Linked DNA regions of Roseimaritima multifibrata. The protein of the gene in region 1 interacts with the protein of each later gene in a pairwise test. Links are inferred from orthologs where the notes say so. Each region holds a gene or a part of one and is shown in the gene's direction. Other genes may lie near its edges. The genes, in order: dnaX and dnaE.

The links.
Region 2: the proteins of dnaX (region 1) and dnaE interact in binary tests that used the Escherichia coli proteins (3 or more experiments, as listed by UniProt). The link is inferred for Roseimaritima multifibrata from one-to-one orthologs.

The regions. Positions count from the first base shown.
Region 1 is NZ_CP036262.1:1,896,841-1,905,067, reverse strand. Bases 1-2,931 are described here. They hold dnaX (DNA polymerase III subunit gamma/tau), read left to right. Parts: upstream 1-381; coding sequence 382-2,481; downstream 2,482-2,931. Other genes in these bases: recR (recombination mediator RecR), read left to right, coding at 2,865-2,931; FF011L_RS07000 (YbaB/EbfC family nucleoid-associated protein), read left to right, coding at 2,511-2,861. Outside these bases: more of recR, read left to right, coding at 2,932-3,467; rpoN (RNA polymerase factor sigma-54), read left to right, coding at 3,562-5,061; FF011L_RS06985 (SHD1 domain-containing protein), read left to right, coding at 5,106-6,236; FF011L_RS06980 (IS3 family transposase), read right to left, coding at 6,373-7,230; FF011L_RS26775 (transposase), read right to left, coding at 7,236-7,520; DNA polymerase/3'-5' exonuclease PolX, read right to left, coding at 7,604-8,227. UniProt on the Escherichia coli protein: Part of the beta sliding clamp loading complex, which hydrolyzes ATP to load the beta clamp onto primed DNA to form the DNA replication pre-initiation complex.
Region 2 is NZ_CP036262.1:6,605,687-6,615,115, reverse strand. The notes cover bases 1,881-6,013. They hold dnaE (DNA polymerase III subunit alpha), read left to right. Parts: upstream 1,881-2,252; coding sequence 2,253-5,813; downstream 5,814-6,013. Other genes in these bases: FF011L_RS23910 (prenyltransferase/squalene oxidase repeat-containing protein), read right to left, coding at 5,954-6,013; FF011L_RS23920 (ATP-binding response regulator), read left to right, coding at 1,881-2,146. Also shown: FF011L_RS23930 (class I SAM-dependent rRNA methyltransferase), read left to right, coding at 1-338; FF011L_RS23925 (FHA domain-containing protein), read left to right, coding at 477-1,136; more of FF011L_RS23920, read left to right, coding at 1,214-1,880; more of FF011L_RS23910, read right to left, coding at 6,014-7,027; mutM (bifunctional DNA-formamidopyrimidine glycosylase/DNA-(apurinic or apyrimidinic site) lyase), read right to left, coding at 7,134-7,994; trpB (tryptophan synthase subunit beta), read left to right, coding at 8,106-9,329; FF011L_RS23895 (metal-dependent hydrolase), read left to right, coding at 9,333-9,429. UniProt on the Escherichia coli protein: DNA polymerase III is a complex, multichain enzyme responsible for most of the replicative synthesis in bacteria. This DNA polymerase also exhibits 3' to 5' exonuclease activity. The alpha chain is the DNA polymerase catalytic subunit.

The DNA.
Region 1 (8,227 bases):
CCACCGATTGTCCGTTCACTATCCTTTCCCTTAATAATTGCGGGCTCGCGATCGATTGGTGCGACTTCGGTCGCTGAAGAGGTGGGCCTCCCCCTTTGACATCCAGGCGGATCGGGTACAGAATCAAGCCTGTTGGTGTGTGGCAAAGCGATGCCGCATAAGCAGCAGAAGCGAGTCACCTACAGCGCGGCGTAAGACTGAACGACCAACCTTTGGATTGGGTTCGGCTTGAATTGCCTGGCGGTGGCGGCCCTTGCGATGGGGAACCGTGAACCTGGTCAGGCCTTAACTGGAGCAGCCATAAGCGGGGTACCTTTGTGTGGGGGTCGCCTCCGGCAGGCAATTTTCTTTTTCGCAGTCCGCATTTCGACAGCAAATCCAATGGCCGATTCCGATCTGCAAAGTGACCCCAATTCTGATAAATACGTCGTGGTTGCACGACGTTACCGGCCCAAAAGTTTTGGCGAGCTGGTTGGCCAAGGTCACGTCGGACAAGCTCTAAAAAATGCGATTGAAACCAATCGTGTCGGACATGCCTACCTGTTCACGGGGGCTCGCGGGGTCGGAAAAACCAGCACCGCTCGGATTTTCGCTAAGGCACTGAACGCTCCCGAAGGGCCGACAGCCACTCCAGACAACGATAGCGACATCTCCCAGGCAATCGACGCAGGCGAAGATATCGATGTGCTGGAAATCGACGGAGCCAGCAATCGCGGAATCGATGAAATCCGCTCGCTAAGAGCCGGGGTTGGAGTCCGCCCCAGCCGTGCTCGCTACAAAATCTACATTATCGACGAAGTTCACATGCTGACGACAGCGGCGTTTAACGCGCTGCTGAAAACGCTTGAAGAGCCTCCCGAACACGTCAAATTCATTTTCTGCACGACCGATCCGGAAAAAATCCCGATCACCGTCCTGAGCCGCTGCCAGCGATTCGATTTTGCTCCGGTCCATGCCGACGAGATCATGGGCCGGCTGAGAGAAATCATCGATTCCGAAAAAGCGGAAGCGGATGACGAAGCTCTCCGCTTGCTGTCGCGCCGCGCCGCAGGATCGATGCGAGACAGCCAGTCACTGCTGGAGCAAGTGTTAAGCTTCAGTTCTGGCAAGCTGACCGTCGAAACCGTCCACAGCATGCTGGGGACGGCCGATGACCAGCGATTGCACGACCTGACGACCGCCCTCATCGAACGCGATGCAAAATCGGCGATTGAACAAGCCGACTTGGCGACTCAGGCCGGAGTCGACGCAGGCCAACTGGGGGAACAGTTACTCGGACACTTCCGCGACCTGTTGATCGCCACGGTGGGCTGCGAGCCCGCAATGCTCCGGTTCTGCAGCGAATCGATGCACGATGAACTGAAAAAACGAGGTTCCTCGTGGGGCGTGGCGACCATCCTCGCTGTCGTTTCCCTGCTGGATCAGACATTGGTTCGGATTCGACAAAGCGTTCACGGGCGAGTGCTGCTTGAAATCGCTTTGATCCAGATCTGTCAGCTCCCCGACCTGCAGCGGATGGCGGATTTGATGGCGGGTGTGAAACAGAGCACGCCTGCCCGCATTTCTGCGACAGGCGAAAAAAAAAAGTCTGAACCGCTAGCAGCCGCTCCGGCGGCCAGCACTCCCGCCACCGCTCAGCCAGCCGCGGCAGATGCACCAGCTTCGGTTCCAGAGCTATCGCAGCAAGCGGAAATCCCGAAGGAACCGCAGGCTCAGCCAGAGAGCACCGCTCCAGCAGAAACCGCAGCGGCGCAAACTGCTCCAGCGCAAACCGCAGTTGCAACTCCGGCAACCGCACCTGCGATTGCCGCTACCCAGGCACCGCCCACGACTCCGCCGGCCCCCACCACTCCGCCGGCAGCCCTCTCTGCACCGCCCCCTCCTTCCATCGAAAATCTTGGGCCCGCGGACGTTTCGGAACCGGTCGGCGCGACGCCTCAGACAATTGGAACCTCCAAACCACCTCCACCCCGTGTGGAACCGGCCGCTACGCCAGCTCCCGCCGCAGCGACCGCCAGCGAGACGCCGAAAGCACCATCGCCCCCCAAAGAGCTGCCCACGTCCTATCCTCCCCCGGAATGGACCCCCGCAGGAGTCTTGGTGCTCTGGAAGCGTTCAATTGAAAGGCTGGACGATCTGACGGCGGACCTTGCGCGCCAATACAGCAAGGTGGAACTGGTCGAAGAGGGCCGAATCCGGGTCCTTTTTCCAGCCGATTTGAAACTGACGAAATCCCGTTGCGACAAACCAGAACAAAAAAGTAAGCTAGAAGAGGCTTTAGCAGTCGTCGCGGCACGCCATGTGCTGATAGAATCAGGCTTCGACAAAAATGTGGTTTCCCAGCCGCGAGCTCAACCGGTCAGTACATCGGCGGAGCGTAAGCAGAGACACCGGGGACTGCAGACGGACCCATATGTCAAGAAGTGCATGGAATTGTTTGATTTAGAAGTCGTTCGGGTCGACGACCCGCGCCCCTCTTAGTTGCAGCTCGGTACCCCATAAGGACGTCGATGTTTAAGTTTGGAAATCTGGCAGCCATGATGGGCAATTTGCAAAAATTGCCACAAGCGATCACCGAGATGACCGCTCGACTGCAGGAGGAACGCTTTGAGGTCGAAATCGACCAAGGGATCGTCGTGGCTCAGTTCAACGGGATCGGCGAGATGGTATCGATCGATTTCGATGGTCAAGCGCACGAGAGTGGCGTATTGCAAGAAGCGGTGAAAGCGGCGGCCAGCGAAGGCCACATGATTGGAAAGCAGCGATATGCCGCTGCGATGCAGGAAGTGGCGGCCGGCTTGAAACTGGATGGGTTGCCGGGTCTCGATGGTGCACTCGCCTCTTTGACGGGTGGGCAATAGGCTGTGTTTTCCCAAGAATCGGGAGCCGTTGTCGAACTGGTCGACCAACTTGGAAGGTTACCTGGAATCGGTCGCAAATCGGCCGAAAGGCTGGCCTATCACTTGCTCCGCGTCCCCAAATCCGAAGCTTTGGCATTGGCCGCTTCGATCACCAATGTTCGTGAGAACGTTCGCTACTGCGAAACCTGTTTTAATTTATCGGAGGGGCCAGCCTGCGAGATCTGTCGCAACCCGAATCGCGATAAATCCAGGTTGTGCATTGTGGAACAGCCTCGCGATTTAATGTCCCTGGAACAGGCAGGCGTCTATCAAGGTCTGTATCATGTACTCTTGGGCCGGATCGCTCCACTGGATGGAATTGGCCCTGACCAACTGACAATCGATCCGCTAATCGATCGCGTTCGGACAGGAAATTTCAACGAAGTGATCATGGCGACGAATCCGACCCTGGAGGGAGATGGAACGTCTCTGTTTATCTCCAATCTGTTAAGCGAGTATCCCGTCGAGGTGACTCGACTGGCTCGCGGCATCACTTCGGGCAGTATCCTCGAATATGCCAACAAAGAAATCTTGGCCGACGCCCTCACGGGACGCCAAAAACTGTAGTTCGCTTGCCTCACTTTTCTGCCCTCGGACGAATCGCTTTAGAATCTTCCGCAAGGGCATTGGTGTTCACAATATTTAACTGGAGTCCACTCTGATGCGCATGTCGATGGGGCTAGAAGCCCGGCAACTGCAAGTTCAGAAGATTGCCCCGCGGATGATCCAGTCAATGGAAATCCTGCAGCTCCCGACGCTTGCTTTGCAGGAGCGAATCGAGCAAGAAATCAACGAGAATCCTCTGCTTGAAATCCAGGAGAGCGATCCGTTGGCTCCGGACGAGAGCGACGATTCCAACGAACCCTCCGCCGACACTCGTGCCGAATCGGAAAAAGAACTGGTCGTCGATAACGACCACGACAACAAAGATGATTTCGAACGTTTGCTGAACATGGACGGCGAACTGCCGAACACTTTTGACGATTCGTTTCGACGGTCCAGCAACCGCATCCAGGAAGAAGGCGATCGCCGCCATGACCTGATGGCGAACGCAGAAATGCGTCCCGAATCGCTAAATGATTTCCTCCTGCATCAACTGGCGGAAATGGACATCGATGATCGCGTCGAACAGATGGCCGAGCGAATCATCAGCACGCTTGATGCACGCGACGGTGGCTATTTAAGAATGCCCCTCAATGACTTGCTGCCAGCCAACCACACCAAAGAAGACCTGGAACTGGCTCAGGAAGCGTTGGCGGTTGTGCAGTCCCTAGAACCAAACGGTATCGCTGCCCGCGACCTGCGTGAGTGCTTGCTCCTACAACTGACGCCGGACCTGCCGTACTACGAAGAGATGAAAACGCTGATCAGCGGGCATCTTCAGGATTTGGCCGAAAACCGAATGCCGATCATCCAGCGGAAATCAGGGTTGACGATCGACGCCATCCAGGCCGCCAGGGAGACGATGCACAAACTGAACCCGAAACCGGGAAACGCCTTCACCAAAACCTACGTTCCCAACGTCACTCCCGACGTCATCGTTGAACAGGACGAAGACGGGAAATACAAAGTCCGCTTGGATGATGACCGCGTCCCTCAGTTGTACATCAGCGAATACTACCGAAAACGCCTGCAAGACCCAACCAGCACCGATGAAGAACGAGAATTCATCAAAAAGAAAATCAACGGAGCCCAATGGTTGATCGATTCGATCGAACAACGTCGTAGCACCTTGACGAAAGTCGCCGAAGCGATCGTCGAACACCAAAAACGATTCCTCGATGAAGGCCCCGAAGCGATTGAACCGCTGAAAATGCAGCAGATCGCCGACAAGGTCGGGGTGCACGTGACCACCGTCAGCCGAGCGGTCGACGATAAATGGGTGCAGACGCCCAGGGGCATCTTGCCGATGAAACGGTTTTTCGTCGGCGGGACCCAAAACGAAGATGGCGAAGATGTTGCCTGGGATACGATCCGCCTGAAACTGCAAACCGTCATCGACAAAGAAGACAAAAGCAAACCACTAAGCGATGAAGATCTAGTCGAAGAATTGGGGAAAGCGGGCATGACCGTTGCTCGCCGAACCGTCACCAAATACCGTAAAAAAATGGGAATCCCCAGTAGTCGTCAGCGACGCGATTGGTCTTTGGTGAAAAAGTAACGCTGATACCCGCCCTCCTTTCCCGAGCCTGCCCGAGATTCACGATGCACAACCTTTCCTACCGCCGCCCCGCGTTCCTGCTTGCCTTTGGCTTGATGCTCTGCGCGCCCCTCGCGTTTGCGGATACCTGGACCGACAGCACGGGCAAGTACCGCGTTGAAGGGACGTTTGAGAGCCTTGAAAACGGAGTCGTCCATATTCGCACTCCGGAAGGCAAACTCCTGTCCGTTCCACTGAACCGGCTGGATGCAGCTAGCGCGGCCCTGGCGAAACAGAACCAAGCTAAAATGGCTCCAGCAAATCCTGGAACCGCAAATGGAGCGACGAAGCCCGCCGGAAATGCAACCGCCGCCCAATCAAAACTGGGGCCAAACCCAACCGCTGCCGAAACCGCTCAGGTCGTTAGCCAAGCGGCCGCCGATTTCGATCTGGTCACGCTATGGGACAGCATGCCACCGACCTATCAGCAGGATGTCGCCGCCACGGTCCGCCTTCAAGTCGCGGCAGTAAATGCGAACACCTGGAACGGGATCAAAAATTTGATCCAGCAACTGGGGACGATCCTGCAAACCAAGCAGGAACTGATGATGAACAATCCGACGCTTCAAGCAATCTTGCCCGCAGACCCCAAAACCAACCAGACACTCGCCGCGTCAGGCGATCTGCTGTTGGCGATCTCCAGCAGCCCTTTGACCGACCGTCAAGCCATGCTGGAATTCGATACTTCCACTCTCCTGGCTGAAGATTTTAGCGATATCCGCTCGGCCTTCCAGAAACTGTCGACGTCCGCCGGTGATCTGCAGGGGACTCCATTCACCGGGATGGCAGACGTCCCTAAAGTGGTCGTCCTTTCAGAAACCGACAACGAAGCGATGGTCCAAATCACCGCAGGTGAAAAGGTGACCGAACAGGCTTTCACCAAGGTTGAAAACCGCTGGGTCCCCGCCGACATGGCGGCCAACTGGAAAGAATCGATCGCCGAAGCTCAAGCGACGGCTGAAAAACTGAAGACACCAGAAGGTCAGCAGCAAATGGCTCAGATCAACATGGGACTGATGGTGGTGGGGGCTCCTGTTCAACAACTGGCAGCCGCCCAAACCCAAGAGCAGTTTGACCAAGTGATCGAATCGGTCCAGCAGATGGTCGGTTCGATGATGCCGAAGCCCGGCCAGTAAGTTTTCGTGGCTGACCAACTGCCTTGCCAACGCCCTACGTTCGCCCAGACCCACGACAGGCTCTGGCGAGCGTAGCTACCACGGTGGCGGCTTGAGGTGGTGCCGGTTTTGGGGGCCACCGGGAAGCTTGCGCCGCTCATGCGGCGGCTTCGTACTGTGTCGGCGTGAGGTAGCCGAGAGATGAATGTCGGCGATCGGTGTTGTAGTACTGGATGTACTCAGTCAACTCGCGTTTTGCGATCGCCATACTCAGGTATTCGGCCATACCCATTTCAGTCTTGAGAGTTCCGAAGCATGATTCCATAAATGCATTGTCGTAGCAGTCGCCCGCACGACTCATGCTCTGTCGCATTGATGCACGAGAGAGAATTCCACGATACCGCTTTCCTGCATATTGGCCACCACGGTCAGTGTGGTGAATCAATCCTGCCGAAGGCTGCACAGCTCGAATCGATCGCTGAAGAGCTGTCACAGCGAGTTGTTCAGTCATGTCATCGCGGAAATCCCATCCAACAATCCGGCGTGAATAGCGATCCATCAGCGTGGCAAGATATCCAAAACCAATACCATCGACGGGAATGTACGTAATGTCGCCTACCCAAAGTTGACCAAAGGTGGTCGGTTCTAGCAGATCCAGCAAAAGGTTAGGACTGTACCCAAGCCGATGTCGACTTTCGGTGGTTCGCGGCTTAAACGATTTCGGCTGAATCGCGCGAAGTCCTGCATCTTCCATGAGTTTTGACACTCTGCGACGGCCGCAATGAATGTCCATTGTCTTCAGTTCCTCAACGATTCGACGGCTGCCATAGCGGCGTTTATGCTTTCGGAAGACCGCAGTGACGATCGGCAGTAACGCGGCATCAGACTCATCGCGCTCCGAGCCTCCGGAACGCTGCCAGGCTTGAAAGGAAGACCGATTGAGCGATAGGAAATCACAGACCTCTCGCTCGGATGCTATCTGCAGCTGGACAATCGACGCGGCAGCGGGATAGATTTCGGCTACTCGTTGCGGCCGAAAATGATTAACGCTTTTTTTAAGACGTCGCGCTCCCGCTCGACGCGACGCAACTGATTCTCCAGCTCTTTGACCCGATCATCCATCGCGTCGGCCACCGGGCCTGCGGCTGTCAACTGCTGCTGTTTCCACCGACGGACGATGGTTGGGCAGGTAATGCCCAGACGTTCTGCCACCGACTTTGCGGAGTGCCCATCGAGGAGCATTTGAACTGCCTCTCGCTTAAAGTCTTCATCGTAAACCCGTCGCGTTTTTGCTTTCTTGGCCATCCATGATCCCCAGGAGCTTGTGGTTGATAGTCATACCAAATTTTTAGCTTCCTGGTGGCCCCCAAAACCGGCACCACCTCAGCTTAGCTTGTTTGGGGCGACAGGTAGCTTGCTTTAAAATCATCCCAAGGGCGAGTATTGGCGACGTCGTTCGCCGCCAATCCGCCACGCCTGCCTTGCAAGACTCCGTACTGCATCACATCCAGCCCATCGATACTGTGCGCGTCGGTGCTGATGACGATCGGAACACCGGCTCGGCGAGCGGCAGCTAAGTGCACTTCATTCAGATCTAACCGTGCCGGATTGGCATTCAGTTCCAGCATTTTGCCATGATCGGCGGCGGCCTGAATGACGGCTTCCATGTCGACGTCGTAGGGTGGTCGACGATTGATCAGGCGGCCCGTCGGATGAGCGATGATATTGACGGAGGGATGAGCCAGGGCTCCAAGAATTCGGTCGGTGATCTGTTCTCTCGGTTGTTTCTGGCCGTAATGGATACTGGCGATAATCCAGTCCCCTTCCGCCAAACAATCATCGGGCAAATCCATCCGTCCGTCTTCGAGAATATCACATTCAATTCCCTTCAGGATTTGTAGGCGGCCCTCATATTCCGGACGGATCTGTTCGATCAGTTTCCACTGCGCTCGCAGGCGATCGGGATCCAATCCCCCTGCCATCGCAACCCGCTGCGAATGGTCGGTGATCGC
Region 2 (9,429 bases), 4.7 Mb from region 1 along the record:
ATTTGGCCAAAGCGGACCGACCGGAAGTGGACGCCGTGATCCTTGATCCGCCACGATTTGCTGGTTCACGTCGGCAGGTGGACGCGGCACTACGGGCTTACACGAAATTGAATCGAGACGCGATTCGTGGGCTGCCTGCCGGTGGGATTCTTGTCACCAACAGCTGTAGCGGGAGCGTCAGCCGCAGCGATTTTATGAACATGTTGGTGAATGTTGGCAGAAAAGAAAATCGAGATATCACGGTTCTCGAAACCCGTACCGCTGCCGCCGACCATCCGCTTCGGATTTCCTGTCCCGAATCGGATTACTTAAAGTGCTTCATTTGTGAAGTCCAGTAGCATAGACTGATAGGCACCTTGTGGAAGACCGTTGATTGTCGGCCAAGCAGTGGCCACAATTAAGGCATGGTTGATTGTCCGTTCGAATGCGGGCGGGTGTGCCTACCCCTTTCCTGAGACCTGCTAGATGAGCCTTGCATGTCAGAGATCACGATTACGATTCTTCATGGTGCCGACCGGGGCAAGGTCTACCGCGAATTGACAGTCCCGATGACGATTGGGCGTGAGGAAGGTAATTCCATCCAGCTAAACGATGAACGGGTAAGCCGTTGTCATCTGAAAGTTCAGCGGGACAATGACCGCTTGGTCCTGACCGATTTGGATAGCACCAATGGGACCAAGGTAAATGGCCAGGAAACCCATCTGCGGATTTTGCGGTATGGGGATCTGATTGCGGTTGGCCGCAGTTTGATGTTGATCGGCAGCGACGAACAGATCGCTCAGCGAATGGCTCGACTGAATGCCAAGAGTGGAGACGGGGATTCATCGGTCAGTCGAGAATCGGCTTCTTATGATGGTTCGATGGGGTTTGATGTTGGGGATGGTACGCCGCCCCAGTTGGCTGGATTGTTGGGGTTGATTGAGCCCCCTGAAATTCCAGACCGCATGTCAGCCGGGCAAGCCGCTCAATTTTGTGAAATCCTCGAATACCTGCAGGCTCGCCTGCAGAAACTGATTGAATCGGCCGAAATCGATGATGCAACGCAACAGGTTCAGGTCAATTATTCGACTTGGCAGCGATTGTTGGACCTCCAGGCTCGCTTGGCGACTTTGGTTCGCAGCGTGGCCAATCCATAGGGGGCATCGCAGCACAGTAGCGGGCAAACTGATTAGCCTTTTACGATTTCTCTCGAAGCGGCGATCAGGGCCCATTCATGGATGATTGTCATTCGATTCTTGCGGAGGCGATTTCGCTGGTCGATCCGCCCGCCTGTTTGGTCGTGGATGGTAAAATCCTTGTGGCCAACGCCCCTTTGCAGGCTTTGCTGGGACCGATCGACCACTTGGATGATCTTGTTGCCGCTGCGGATCGGGCGACCGTCCGTCAAATATTAGAAGCGGCCGCTCGGGTCCCGTCGCAGCGTGTTGCCGGTGACGTGCGTCTGCTGCAAGAGAACGAATGGAAAGAAATTCGCGCTCGCCAAGTCGTGCTACAGGACCGGCCGATGATCCTTGTCGAATTCGTGCAAGAGAGCGAATCGTTAGAATCGTTGGCCGGGGGGATTGCCCATGATTTTAACAACGTTCTTTCACCGATCCTGATCCTTAGTAATCTGATCTTGGCGCAGAAAAGTCTTTGTGGGGACGTTCGGCAATGGACGCAGGAGATCGCACAAGCAACGGGGCAGGCTGCCGGACTGGTCCGTACGTTGCTGCGGAGGACAAAGCAGCAAGAAGAAGACATTGGATCCGGTTCCACGCTGGAGACCGTTGTGGACGAGAAAGAGATGTCGCTTGTTGGGCACCGCGTGTTGGTTGTCGAAGATGACGAACTGGGATGTCGCGTTTTGGTGCTGGGGCTGGAGATGTCGGGGATGGTCGTGACCGCCTGTTCGAACGGGGCGCAGGCGATCAAACGTTTTCGGGAAAATCCATCGCTGTTCGACGTGGTGGTTTCCGATTTGATGATGCCGGAATTAACCGGGGACATCCTGGCGACACAGATTAAGGAAATTCGGCCCGAAATTCCTTTTGTGATGCTGAGTGGGTATGGGCAGTGGGGCGCGGAATTAGCGGCGGTCGACGCCTGGTTGTGCAAGCCGGCGCCGGTTGGCAATCTTGTCTCCGTGATCCGTTCCATGTTGTAGTAGGGGCGGAGCTGTTGAAGCGAGCGGGCTGTTGTGACGATCAAGTAGTTATCACAATGAATCACCGCCCGCTAGTTTTCTTATCGTTGTACTTAGGATCGAGCTGATGGATACCAGACCCTTCGTTCACCTTCATTGTCACAGCCACTACAGCCTGCTGGATGGAGCGGGCGATATCGGCAAGTTGATCGGTCGCTGTAAAGACCACGGGATGAATGCGCTGGCATTGACCGACCATGGGAACTTGCATGGTGCGTTGGAATTCTATCGGAAAGCAAAATCGGCGCAGATCAATCCGATCGTTGGTTACGAAGCCTATATCGCGCCCGGCAGTCGATTTGACAAAGGGGGAGCGGGGAGCAGTAAAGATGCAAGCTACCACCTGACCCTGTTGGCCAAAAACCGAACCGGTTTTAAGAATTTGGTCAAGTTGGCTTCGGCTGCCAGTTTGGAAGGATTTTATTTCAAGCCGCGAATCGACAAGGAAATCCTGAAAGCGCACAGCGAAGGGATCATCTGCCTGTCGGGGTGCGTCAGCAGTGAATTTAGTCGAGCGGTCTTGAAGGGGACCGATACCGCAGATGCGGTCGACGAAGCGAGAAACATCGCCGCCTGGTTCCAGAAAGTTTTCCCCGATCGATATTACATCGAGGTCATGAACAACGGGGTCGACATCCAGCGAATGCAGCTGGAAGGGGCCGTTGATATCGCTAAGCAGATGGGGTTGCCAGTTGTCACTACCAGCGACACGCACTACGTCGATCCCGAGGATGCGGAAGCACAGGATGTGATGTTATGCATCAATACCGGGCGATTCCGCACAGACCAGTCGCGGATGAAAATGGATGGGAATCAATATTTCCTCCGTAGCCCCGAACAGATGTATGAAAAATTTCCGGGCTTGGAAGATGCCGTCGCGCGCAGTCAAGAGATCGCTGACAGCGTTGATATCGACCTGGAACTGGGCAAGCACTTCTTCCCGAAATTTGAATGCCCGGATGAATTGACGCCGATCGAGTACCTCCGGCAATTATGCATCAAGGGGCTGAAGGATCGGTACCAAGGGAACGAAGAACGGCTGGTCGATGGCGAATTGACGGAAGTGGTGGTTGCTCGACTGGAGCGTGAATTAGGCGTTATTGAAAAACTGGGTTTCCCAACCTACTTCTTGATCAACTTTGACTTTGTCCATCATGCTCGCTCGCTGGGGATTTGGGCGACGGCTCGTGGTAGTGGTGTGGGGGCAATCGTCTGCTATGCGTTGTATCTCTCGCACGTCTGTCCGCTGGAATATGACTTGCTGTTTGAGCGATTTCTCGATGAAAGCCGGCTAGAGCCGCCCGATATCGATATCGACTTTGAAAAAGAACGGCGTGTCGAGATCATCCAGTACGTGAAGGAGCGGTACGGGAACGACAACGTTTGCCAGATCGGTACCTTTGGGACGCTGGCGGCAAGGGCTGCGATCAAAGACGTCGGGCGTGCCCTCGGGATTCCCTTGATGCGCGTCAATCAGGTTACCGAAATGGTCCCTGATGAACTGAAGATCACGATCAGCAAGGCATTGGAAAAGAGTGATGATCTAAGGCTGACGTACGAGAACGATGCCGAGATCCGCGAAATGCTGGATCTGGCGATGCGAATCGAAGGCCTGGCTCGAAATGTGGGGACACACGCTGCGGCGGTGGTGATCGCCGACCGCCCGCTAACCGAATTTGTGCCGCTGGGCCGAGTTCCGGGGAAGCAGGATGTGATCACCCAGTGGGCGATGAAAGATGTCGAAGCGGCCGGTCTGCTAAAGATGGACTTTCTGGGGCTGCGGAACTTGACGATGCTCTCCCGAGCCGTCGCGTTTGTCAAACAGACCACCGGGGAGACGATCGATCCGCTGAAGTTTCCTCTGAAGGATAAGGCGACCTATCAGTTGCTGCAGCGCGGGGAAACTAAAGGGGTCTTCCAGTTGGAATCGGGCGGGATCCGTGACCTCCTGCAGCGAATGAAGCCCGACAGTTTCCACGACATTATTGCGACCGCGGCACTCTATCGACCGGGACCACTGGAAGGTGGGATGGTCGATATGTATGTCGATATTAAGCACGGTCGCTTGCAGCCGGAATACAAGCATCCGGTGCTGGAAGAAATCCTTGCCGAGACCAACTCGGTTATGGTTTACCAAGAACAGGTGATGCGGATTTTGAACCGGCTGGGAGGAATCCCGCTGGCCAGTGCATACACTTGTATTAAGGCGATTAGTAAAAAGAACGAAGATCTGATCAATGAAAACCGCGATAAATTCATCAGCGGTTCCGTTGAATCGGGGTTGGCAGAAAAAGATGCCGTAGAAATCTGGAGTTTGATTCAGAAGTTTGCCGGTTACGGTTTCAATAAATCGCACAGTACCGCATACGCATTGATCGCCTTCCAGACGGCTTATCTGAAGGCACACTATCCTGTCGAATTCATGGCCTCGCTGCTGGCCAGTGATATCTCGTCACGAAACTTCAAACGCAAAGACCCGATGGTCGAGCATATGGAGGATTGTGAGCGGATGGGCATTGAAGTGGTGAACCCCGATGTCAATCACAGCGACGCCGATTTCTCAGTCAATGATGGCAAAATCTATTTTGCCTTGTCCGCCATCAAAGGTTGCGGTGGATCGACCGGTGTCGCGATCGAAACCGAACGGAAGAAGAACGGTCCCTTTAAGGACATCTTTGATTTTTGTGAACGGGTCGATCCTGGCGCCTGTAATAAATCGGCGATTGAAACCCTGATCAAAGCGGGGGCGATGGATAGCTTTGGAGCCAAACGAAGTCAGTTGGTAGCCGTCATGGAACGGGCTATGCAAAGTGGAGCTGCAGCCCTCGCAGACAAAAAAAGTGGTCAAGCAAGTTTGTTCGGCGATTTCGAAGAGGAAGAAGATGCACCGACCGCCGCTGATACGTTGCCCGACATGGAGGAAACACCGGAAAGGCAAAAGTTGATCAGTGAAAAGGAAGTGCTGGGTTTCTATCTGACCAGCCATCCGCTGGCAGAGTATGAACCCAAACTATCCGCTTTCCGTTCACACCAGACCGATCAACTAGGGCCGCTGAAGGATCGTGCTGAGGTCATGATCGGAGGGATGATCAGTTCCGTGAAGATCGCCCATACCAAAAATAGTAAACCAGGTTCTCCTTCCAAATACGTTAACTTTGATTTGGAAGATATGCAGGGTGCCATTCGCTGCATCATGTGGCCCAATGGTTATGCCGAGATGGGAGAAAAGGTTATCTCTGACTCGGTGGTGATGGTGCGAGGTGTCTGTGACAAGCGTGGCGGCGGCGATGACGTCAATTTAATTGTCAATGAATTGGTTCCAATCGATGAACTGGATGGCCGCTATACCCGTGGGATCCGGGTTCAGATCGACCAGGAAAAACATAGTGAAGAAATGCTGCCACAGATTCGCGAAATCATTCGCGGGTATCCAGGTAAGCAGGAGTTACTGTTCGCTGTAAAGGTGACCGATGGTCATGTCATTCACATGCGTAGCAAGAGCACTCAGCTGGAATTGACAAACGAACTGCGAGCCAGATTGGATGACCTGCTGGGGATCGGAGGCTACAAGATGCTGACGACTCGGCCGCAATTGTCCCAGGGCGGCGGGCCTAAGTGGAAGAAGTAGCGCGGGGGTGGTGGAGTTTGTTTTTGTGCTCCCTTTGTTGGGAGACACGGAGACACGGAGACACGGAGACACGGAGTGAAGGAGTGAAGGAGTGGCGGAGTGGCGGAGTGGCGGAGTGGCGGAGTGGCGGAGGTTGTTTTTTATCTTTGATAGATTGGTAGGAAACCTCGGTCTAGCTGCAACATGATTAAGTTGCAGGCGGTCACGTAGACCGGATGGATTTGCCCCTCCCAGTATCCGTCGGGGCGTTGGTCCGAGACAATTCGGTCGTACAGCTGGTCGCGAAATTTCAGCCAAAGGTCGTCGCCTTGGCGGTAGACGACTTGGCTGTAGTAGAGGTAGGTGTAGTGCCAGTGACCGAATGCCCCTGCAGTATCATTGATGTTGTGCAGGTTGTCTTTTGAGTACTTCAGCATGTCGGGAATGTGTTCGCTGGCATCGTCCCCGGCGTTGTAGAGGGCGGCCAGAGCGGCTGCCGTAATCGCCGGCCGACTGCTTCCCGTTTGACGACTGCTGTAGCTGATTCCGCCGTCGGGGTTCTTGCAGACGTAGATGTACTCTTTGGCCTGTTCGATGATTTTGGCAGGGACCGCGATTCCGGCGTTGCGGCAGCCGCGAAGGCCTTGCACTTGCGTGATCGTGGTCGATCCCTCATCGAAGTTATTTCCTTCACGAGCGGAGACGTAGCCCCAGCCACCCGCGGGGGTTTGGGCGTTGCCGCTGAATTCGACCGCTCGACTGAGCACATCGACCAGTTCATCGCGACGTTCAATCAGCCCTTCTTCCCCTAGGACTTGGGAAAGAAACAGCATTGCGAATCCGTGCCCGTAGGTGTACCGGCTATCGGTTTGAGGGTCTCCGATCAGTCCGTTGGAGCGTGATTTGCTGATCAGGTAATCGGTCGCGCGGGCCAGTTCTCGCGCGTAGGGGCCCTGGGTCGTGGTCGATCCGCTGGCAATCATTGCGGTCCCGGCGAGGGCTGCCATCGCCGTGGGGTAGACCTGCACGTTCCACTGGCCGCGAGAGGATTGGGTTTTTCGCAACCACTCCAGCCCCTTGGTCGTCGATTCGGTCCACCGCGGATTTCGAGCCGCCGCGAATAACGAAGTCGGTTGGCTGCTGCCAAGCGTGACCGCTGCGGCGCCTCCCCACAACGCTTTGCGTAGAAGGTCGCGGCGGGTGGTCGCAGCTGATAGGGCGAGCTGGTCTGTCATTGCCATCGATCCTGGGCGTTGGGAATGTCGATAATAGGGAAGGCCGGCGGAGCGTGAATTCCCTCGTCTATTGTGGCAGTCGGAGGCTACGGGGACTAGGTCGATTTTAGCCGATCGTGACGTGCAACCCGCGTTTTTGCTGGCATTTCGGGCAGAAAAAAGTGGCTCGCTGTGCTTGCACGATGCGGCGAATGGAACCGTCGGTGCAGCGAAAACAGGGATGATTTTCGCGGTCGTAGACCTGGTGGTGGTTTTGGTAGCCCCCTTCATGATTGAGGGCGTTGCGGTAGGTCCCGTCGGCTAGCGTTGACCCTTCGTATTGAATCGCTTTTTCTAATACCTGACGGATCGCCGAATCGATCCGTTGCCATTGTTTCTTGGTCAGATTAAGGCATTTGGTCCGCGGGTCGATTCCTGCGAGATGGAGGATTTCGGCGGCATACAAATTTCCGATTCCTGCGACCGCTTTTTGATCGAGGAGGGCGACCTTGATCGCTCGTTGGCTGGTTTGCAGTTTTTCACGTAGCTGTTCCCAGGTGATCGACAGCGCATCGATGCCCAGCCGATCCGTGCCAAGATGGCTTTTCAGGCCTGCTGCGTCATACCACCGAAACGTCCCCAGGCCGCGTCGATCCCAGAAAAGCAGCTGGTCGTGTAGAGGGCCCTCCAGTTCAATTTGGATTCGCAGGTGTGTTTGGTTGGGAGGATCGGCCACCAGGACCAGGCCGGTCATTCGCGGTTCGATCACGATCGCGGCTTGATCATCCAATTCCAACAAGATGCGTTTGCCCCGGCGGCCGATGCTCTGGATCGTCCGGCCTTGGACGCGGCGGTTAAGGGCATCCATGCGGGGGGAGACGGCGATCGGTCGCAGTTCGCACGGGGTACGGCGGACCGAGAGGATCCGATGTCCGCAGATCCCCGCGACACCGCGTCGCATTGTTTCGACTTCGGGTAATTCTGGCATGATCGTTGCATTCTACCATGAAGGGCGATTTGGACAGCTCTTGCGACGTTGACTTTCTGTCACGAGTCCCCACAATCGATGGACTGACCATTTATTTCATTGGAATCTAGTATGACGACCCCTCCTGATTCTCCTGCCTCCGCACAGGTTCCTGACGCTCAAGGCCGCTTTGGTGATTTTGGCGGGCGTTTTGTGCCCGAAACGCTGACGTGTGCGCTCGATCAATTGGCTGAAGAGTACGAAAAAGCCAAAAAAGATCCTCTATTTCAAGAGGAACTGAACGGGTTGCTGAAGACTTTCGTAGGCCGCCCAAGTCCTCTCTATCACGCTCGTCGCCTTAGTTCTGCCGTTGGTGGGGCTCAGATTTGGCTGAAACGTGAGGATCTGAACCACACGGGGGCTCATAAAATTAACAATACCCTCGGCCAGGCGTTGTTGACGCTGCGGATGGGAAAGACGCGAGTCATCGCGGAAACCGGGGCAGGGCAGCACGGCGTCGCCAGCGCGACGGCATGTGCCCATTTCGGTTTGCCATGTGTTGTCTACATGGGGGCCGAAGACGTTCGCCGGCAAAAACCAAACGTCTTTAGCATGCGGTTGTTGGGGGCTGAAATCCATCCCGTCGAAAGTGGCTCGCGGACATTACGCGATGCGGTAAACGAAGCGATGCGAGACTGGATGTCGTCGGTCGAATCGACTCATTACATCATTGGTAGCGTGATCGGCCCGCATCCGTTCCCGATGATGGTCCGTGATTTCCAGGCGGTTATCGGCCGCGAAACTCGCGAACAGTGCCTGGATAGTTTTGGCAGCCTGCCGGACTGCGTCGTCGCCTGTGTCGGTGGTGGCAGCAATGCCGCGGGAATGTTCTATCCCTTTGTCGAAGACGAAGGCGTTCGGATGGTGGGGGTTGAGGCCGGGGGCCGTGGTACAAAGCCGGGGGACCATGCCTCTCCGTTGACCTACGGAGCCCCGGGCGTTTTGCATGGTAGTTTCAGCTACGTCATGCAGGACGAAGATGGCCAGACCTGCGATGTGCATTCGATGAGTGCAGGACTGGATTACCCAGGCGTAGGCCCTGAGCACAGTTACTGGAAAGACACCGGGCGTGCGGATTACGTTCAATGTCAGGACACCGAAGCCCTTGATGCGTTTGATAAACTTGCCAAGAGCGAAGGGATCTTAGCCGCTTTGGAAACCAGTCACGCAACCGCCAAAGCGATGGAAATTGCCAAGTCGATGTCCTCGGACCAGCACTTGGTGATTTGTCTGTCAGGACGTGGAGACAAAGACGCAATGGAATTGGCTCGGCTGCGCGGCGAATCTTGGGAATAGATCATGACGACAAAACTAACTTGGTTATCGCACGGAAGCTGGTTGATCGAAGCGGGCGAAGAGCGGATCCTTTTAGATCCCTTTTTGACCGATAACCCAG